One region of the Neobacillus solisequens genome, then DNA from elsewhere that is predicted to be linked to it. Evidence: riboswitches for the same ligand, from Rfam matches in the RefSeq annotation. Region 1 holds a riboswitch; the other holds the start of a gene.

Region 1 (3,833 bases):
GTGCGGGTTTGGCATCTTCCTTGGTTGTAGTAGGAAAAATCGGACCCACTCCAAAATAATCTGCCCCATCTTTTAGTGCTGCTTCTGCCTCTTCCAACGAGTGCACAGAAACACCTAAAATTTTGTCGCCCATCTTTTCTCTTACTGTTCTTACATCCTCGTCGTCTTGCCCGATGTGAACACCATCTGCATTCAATGCTACTGCGAGATCGATATCATCATTGACAATAAACGGTACCTGATTCTGTTTACATATCTCCTGCAGTTGCTTTGCTAAGTTATATTTTTTCAACCCAGTTAGTGCTCCGTCCCCTTTTTCGCGGAATTGAAAAAGGGTAATCCCCCCTTGGATTGCTTCTTGGAGTACCTTTTGGGGGTCCTCTTGGCAGTTAGTGCTTCCCATTATGAAATAAACCTTTAGTGCATCGCCTAAATTTTTCATTGTGTGGTAAACTCCTTTCTTTTTCGATATGCCCAGTGATTGGTCGGACCATGGCCTTGACCAATTGAGATCCCGTTTTCGATTGCTGCTTGTATAAAATTTTTGGCGACGACTACCGCCTCATGAACGGTTTTCCCTTTTGCCAGCTCCGCTGTTATGGCCGCTGCGAATGTACATCCAGTACCATGTGTGTTTTTTGTTGGGATTCGTTTGCTCGTTAAGGTAATAAATTTTTCGCCATCAAATAATAGATCTGAAGATTCAGTTGAACCTTCATCGTGTCCACCTTTAATGACCACAAAGGTCACTCCCATATCAAATAAACGTTTTGCAGCTTCTTGTTTATCCTTTTGGGTAAGAATCTTCATATCTGTTAAAACCTCTGCCTCTGGGATGTTCGGAGTAATTACCTTTGCTAAGGGTATTAAATGTTTTTTCATTGCAAAAACGGCTTCATTTAGTAATAGAGACGCCCCCCCTTTAGCGATCATGACCGGGTCGATTACCAGATTCCCCCATTTATAGATTTTCAGATTTTCCGCTACAGTCTCTATAATTTCCGCATTGAACAGCATTCCGGTTTTTATGGCATCCGTCCCCATGTCATCACCAATGGCTTTTATTTGTTTTTCTACCGCCTCTGCCGACATGGGGTAAACACCATGAACACCCAACGTATTCTGCGCCGTAACCGCTGTAACAGCAGACATTCCAAACACCTGTAATTCCTGAAAAGTCTTGAGATCCGCTTGAATTCCTGCCCCGCCACCACTGTCGGAGCCCGCAATTGTTAGTGCTTTTTTCATCATTTCCGTCCCCTTTTACATTTTTCTAAAGGAAGCCAATTGATGTAGGTCTTCTTCTGAAATTAGTGACAGTTGATTTAAAAATTCGATCTGGAAACTACCTGGACCCCACTCCACTGTTTTATGTGCTGCTTTTTCAGCAGCAACGCCATAAAAGGTGAGGGCAGAGATAGTAGCTTTTATCAAATCATGTTCCACCCCTGCAAACGCCCCAATTACCGAGGTTAATAAGCAGCCGGTTCCTGTCACCTTTGTTAAAATCGGATGACCGTTTGAGATGAGATAAGTTGCGTTACAATCTGATACGACATCTTCTTTACCGGTAATCACGACGGTACAGGCTAATTTCTTAGCAGCTTTTTGGGCCAGCTCTACCACATTTCCTCCTGTATTTCCTGCATCTACCCCTTTAATTTCCCATTTTTCACCGACAACATTGGCGATTTCTGCAGCATTTCCTCTGATAATGCTCACTTTCACTTCACTTAGGATTTTGTGTGCTGTTTTTGTGCGATATGGAGTAGCACCAGCACCAACAGGATCAAAAATAACAGGAACCCCTTGTTCATTTGCCGCTTTTCCGGCGATCAACATGGCCTCAACTACAGGTTCAGATAATGTTCCAATATTTAATACGAGTGAATTGGCTATTTTGGCCATATCAGCGACTTCTTCAGGCGCATAAGCCATGACCGGTGATGCCCCCATTGCCAACAGACCGTTTGCTGTAAAATTTGTGACAACCACATTTGTGATATTATGTACCAGCGGATTCCTTTCTCTAACCTTCTGTAATGTTTCGACTAAGAATATTTTCTCCATGTCCATCTCTCCTTTTCTTTGTAAACATAAAAAAACCAGATCCATTATTGGACCTGGTTTGAGGTTAAACGAACGTGAAACAGCTTTGTTTCGCATTAGCTACTTTCCTACGCTGGTATTACCCAGATCAGGTCCAAAGGGTTAAAAACCTCGCAGTTTTCTCTCAGCCCGATACAGGGCACCCCTAGTAGATTGGTATTTATTAAACTTTTATTATCATAACCATATTCATCTATGTTGTAAAGAAATAAACTCAGGGAGCTACAAAAATATAGCAGTAATTAGCTTACATAACATTATTATAATCCATTAAGTAGAATGCTTGATTTTAACTTAAAAAGCCTCTCCACCAACCGACAAATCCCATCCAGAAATGTCTAATCCTGCGCTTTCCCGAGCAATAAATTACTGCATAGAAATTCATCCCCTAACCAAAAAATCAACCAAATAACAAAAAAAGAAAACAAACCATACCCCTAATCATGATTTGTTCTCCTACTATTGGTAATCCCTTACATTTTGTCCTCCCCATATGGACAAATCACTCTATTTTGTACTTTTGTGGTGCCTGTCACCAATTTCCAATATATTCCTCAAGTGTTCAAGAACGGAAGCTTGGGTGTCGGGTCTTTGGAGGGCGATGTCGATTGTTGCTTTGATGTAGCCGATTTTGTCGCCGATATCGTATCTGTTTCCTTCAAATTTGTAGGCGAGGATGCCTTGGGTTTGGTTGAGTTGGTTGATGGCTTCGGTTAGTTGGAGTTCGTTGTCTTGTCCGATTGGGAAGTGTTCGAGGATTTGGAAGATTTCCGGGCGTAGGATGTAGCGACCCATGATAGCTAGGTTGGAAGGGGCGACATCTGGGTTTGGTTTTTCGACGAATTCGTCAACATAGCATAGTGATTCGTTTAACATTTGCCCTTTTGGTTTGATGATGCCATATTTATTTACATCTTGATCCGGAACGTCTTGGATGGCGACAACTGAACTGTTGTAGTATTCAAAAATATCCACTAGCTGTTTTAAGCAAGGTGTTTTTGATTGAACGATGTCATCTCCCAGCATTACGGCAAACGGCTCGTCTCCTATTAAATTTTTTGCACAAAGGATCGCATGCCCTAGTCCTAAAGGTTCTTTTTGTCGGACATAATAGATTTTAACGAGTTCAGTTATTTTTTGAACCTCCGCTAATGCCTCGAATTTATTCTTTCTTAACAACGTATCTTCCAGCTCAAATGATTTATCAAAATGATCCTCTATCGACCGCTTTCCCCTTCCGGTAATCATGATGATTTCCTCAATTCCCGAAGCAACGGCTTCTTCAACAATATATTGAATGGTTGGCTTATCGACTATTGGCAGCATTTCTTTGGGCTGGGCTTTCGTTGCAGGTAAAAAGCGGGTCCCGAGGCCGGCAGCTGGAATAATGGCCTTTCGGATTTTCATGTTTAGCCTCCTTCCGTATTTCAACTTTTTTGTTTATATGCAATCGTACAACTATGGCCAAAGAGAGTAACCCTACTATACGTGTGTCTAAAAAAACTCCCTCCCCAATCAAGTTCGGGAGCCATTCATGTTTGATTGGATCGGCCGATAGACTTTTTTAATAAATCCATTCATCAGCTTTGGAAGAATTTTATAACGTCTAGTTAATAAAGTGGTAACGATTTCTTTTCTTTCTGTTTTTGAAACATTCCAATCATCAGGGATAAGTGATACAATTTCCTCGATTAATAAAATGGGAATCGATTGTATCACCTCCA
Region 2 (3,833 bases), on a different contig from region 1:
CCCCGATGATAGAGACCCAATCACCTTTATGGATATCTATACTAATATCCTTCACGATCGCCTTTTTTTCATAACCAATTTCAACATTTTTAGTTGTGATCAAATGATCTTCAACCACTCTTTCTTGAGGCTTACGTTGCAACATTTCTGACAGCTTGATAGATAGTGGGTGCGAGGCACTTTCCACAACATCTATCCACTTGTAAGGGAATAGTTTAGGCCGCCAAACACCTGCTTCTGTCATTTCATGATGATAATGTAGCAGAATTTCTTCTGGCTTCCCATCCGCTATGATGCTTCCTCGCTCATTCATCAGAATGACCCGATCCATCCATTCGATGCAGCCGTCAAGAACATGTTCAACAAATACCATTGTTTGGTTGGTCATTTGTGATAGTTGTTTCAATAATTCAAATATATCCATTCTTCCAACTGGGTCTAATTGGGCTGTCGGTTCATCAAAAAACAATACTTCGGGTTCTAATGCTAATAAACAGGCTAATGCCAATCTTTGTTTCATCCCCCCTGAGAGTGTTTCAATGGGTGTTTTCCTATCAACCTTTAATCCTACTTGATCCATTACATCCAAAATGATTGGGTCCATTTGACTCCGGGGAATAGATTTATTTTCGAGACTAAAAGCAATTTCTTCATCAACACGAAGCATACAAAATTGAGTGTCCGGATCTTGAATCATAACACCTGCCTGACTCCTAAGAAACACTTCACCATTTACTTCTGCCTCAACATGCTCAGGAATAATCCCTGCAAGAGCAGAAATCAATGTAGATTTTCCACTCCCACTAGGGCCTAATATTAATACTTTTTCTCCTTTATTAATGGATAACGTCATATCATTAAGGATCTTTTCAGAACGATTGTAGAAGCGAATAGAAAGATTCCTACATCCCAGAAATTTTCCCATGAATGTCATCCTTTTTTCTTTTTTCTTTCATCAAGGCATATTGTTCTAAAACACCTGTCCTAGCCAGTGCATCCACTATGACCTTTGCTAACCAACCACCCAGAATGATTCCGCTGATCACATGTATTCCTAACGTTGTAAAAAATACGCCTGTGGTGTAGAATCCAAATCCATTAGCCAATATGTTATACCCCATCCCGACAATTGCTGCTAGAGCACCAGATAGCATTAACGTAACGAGGTCGTAGCGCTTGTATCTAAATAGGGCAAAAGCAATTTCAGACCCAATCCCTTGAAACACTCCTACTAACAAGGCTGAAAGACCAAAATGACTTCCCGTTAATAACTCAACAGCTGCTGCTGCAACCTCGGCAATAAAAGCGGCACCTGGTTTACGAATAATATAGGCCACTACTGGACTAGCAATCACCCAAATCCCAAACATAAAACCGGCACCGACAGGTCCTACTAAAGCAGAAATCGGGATCCAAAGAGTCGACCATCCTAAGTAAATAACTCCGCAGGCAACTGATAAAATAACTGTTAGCACGACTTCTTTCATCTTCCAATTCATCTTTTTACTGCCTCCATTTTTACTGGCCACTCCTCAAGTTTATAGGCCATATCCCAAAACATATATTCAAGCTGACAACTAATTAAGAAATGTTCTTTCATCTTTGCTTTTTCTTTCTCCGTTGCTTCCAAAGCCCATTCATCTATTCGTTCACAAAATTTGGTTGTAATAGAATCTGTCCGATTACCATAAAACTGAATCCATTCATAATAGGGATGAGAGCAATCCGGGTTAATTTCACTTAATAATCTCTTTCCAATTTCCCAATAAGTCCATGGACATGGCAATAAAACAGACAAGATTTCCCCTAATGTACCTTCATGAGCAATGGTCAGCATATGACGTATGTAATGAAGTGCAGATGGAGTTAGTGGAAATCCTTGCAGTTCCTCATATTGAACACCCGCTACCTGACAAAAGTTATGGTGTGGATGGATTTCGCTGTTTAATATAAATGAGATTTGCTTATTAAACATCTCCATATCTTCACGTTTCTCACATTTTGCTATGGCCATTCCATAGATTCTGATAAAGGAATTCAAGTATTCAAAATCCTGTTTGACATAATGAATAAGCTGTTCCTTTCTTAAATCACCATTGGCAATACCTTGCACAAAAGGATGTTCAAAAATTGCTTCAAAGATTGGATTTGCCTCTTTTCTCAATTCCGCTGAAAAACTCATAAATGTTTCCCCCTTTTGGTTATATTGGGAAGACTTTAAATGGAGCGATTCACTGTTAAAAAACAAAAAACCGCTCCAAAAATGGAGCGGCAGAATAATTGTAAATATACCCGTGCACGGTCTCCACTTTCCTACGCTAGTATGAACTAGATCAGGTTCAAAGGGTCCAGAGCAACTCTGTCTCAGCCAAAAATGGCTCCCCTAGTGGGTCTTCCTATAAAATTAATATTTACATTACACCGGCCTTACAATAAAGTCAATCAAATGATTCATTTATGATTCTTAAGTATCAAAAATAATCCAACCATTTTATGAGTAATAGTACTTTACTAATGGAAAACAAAAAACCTCATTTACTTATGATACAGTTTAATGAGGTTTCACTCCCTAAGAGAAAATATAATAAAAAGTTCTTTGGCTCAATTACATTAAAATCCTATTTATATTTTTTTTACAAACTCTGATTTTAATTTCATTGCACCAAACCCATCAATTTTACAATCAATATCATGATCCCCATCAACCAAACGAATATTTTTTACTTTAGTACCTTGTTTTATTACGGATGAACTTCCTTTTACTTTAAGGTCTTTAATGACTGTAATCGTGTCCCCATCGTTCAAAACATTCCCATTTGCATCTTTGAACGTCCTCTGATCCTCGCCCGTTTCGTGATTTAACGTCCACTCATAACCACAATTGGGGCATACTAACATTATCCCATCCTCATACGTATATTCAGAATTACATTTCGGGCAATTAGGCAAATTACTCATCGTTTTCAAATTCTCCTTGTGAAATTGGTATCCTTTAATACTACCTTTTTTTCTAATAAAAACAAATGCATTTTGAAATCCTCACTTTACTTATGGTACGGTTCACGGTAACATATCTAAATGGGGTTTTGTACTGCACTTAAAAAGATCCAATGAAGATTTAACTTCCTTCGCAAACAGCTAAATAAAGTCCTCATATTCCTCTGTCGTATGTGCTTTATTAATGCATTGTAATAAACTAATCGAATTTCAACTTTAATAATAATTGGTGGATAACAAGACTTAAATTCAAGATTTAAAAGCAGTCTCGAAGTTCGTCCATTACCATCGATAAAAGGATGAATGCCAACAAAAATTGCATCTAATATCACACCACGTTTAATTAGATGTAATTTTTTTGCTCCTCTATCATACCGATCATCAAAGCAACCATTTGCTGCTGAATTTTATATGGTGGAGGTGGGTATTGTTATTTCTTTTGAATAAAAGAAATTATATCAATATATAATGCTGTCATTTCTTGAGGGGTCTTATCTAAACCATTTTGAACCCATTGTTCAATTAATCCTAAAAAAGCAGACGTGATAAATGATAAAAAGTATTCCATTGGGATCTTTTACCGGAAAGATGAATCATCCTTCCATGATGAAAGAATCTATTAAAACTATATCCGAAATAAAAAAACTTTCAATTGATCACGTTTATCATCATGTTTTTTATAAAACTAAATCATACTTTTCTATTTAATGAAGAAGAAATACTGTTGTCTCTTTTTTATATATCAAAAATTAAGAGAGTACCAAAACACTGGAGAAGGATTTGCAGAGTGCCCATCGAACCATTGAATGACATTTCCTCGAATCGATAAGTCGAAG

Evidence for each region. Region 1 has a riboswitch for thiamine pyrophosphate ahead of thiM (hydroxyethylthiazole kinase). Riboswitches for the same ligand answer to the same signal wherever they lie in the genome.
Region 2: another riboswitch for thiamine pyrophosphate. It lies ahead of tenA (thiaminase II); the one in region 1 lies ahead of thiM (hydroxyethylthiazole kinase).

Annotation. Positions count from the first base shown of each region.
Region 1 is NZ_JBKFGJ010000002.1:504,353-508,185, reverse strand. It holds gene thiE (thiamine phosphate synthase) at 1-442, opposite strand, end outside; gene thiD (bifunctional hydroxymethylpyrimidine kinase/phosphomethylpyrimidine kinase) at 439-1,251, opposite strand; gene thiM (hydroxyethylthiazole kinase) at 1,264-2,076, opposite strand; TPP riboswitch at 2,158-2,266, opposite strand; gene galU (UTP--glucose-1-phosphate uridylyltransferase GalU) at 2,617-3,516, opposite strand; gene ACI3K6_RS02950 (HipA family kinase) at 3,625-3,833, opposite strand, start outside.
Region 2 is NZ_JBKFGJ010000006.1:310,061-313,893, forward strand. It holds gene ACI3K6_RS09045 (ABC transporter ATP-binding protein) at 1-925, opposite strand, end outside; gene ACI3K6_RS09050 (ECF transporter S component) at 903-1,499, opposite strand; gene tenA (thiaminase II) at 1,496-2,182, opposite strand; TPP riboswitch at 2,294-2,395, opposite strand; gene ACI3K6_RS09060 (zinc ribbon domain-containing protein YjdM) at 2,623-2,958, opposite strand; gene ACI3K6_RS09065 (Fic family protein) at 3,075-3,329, opposite strand; gene ACI3K6_RS09070 (TetR-like C-terminal domain-containing protein) at 3,428-3,565, opposite strand.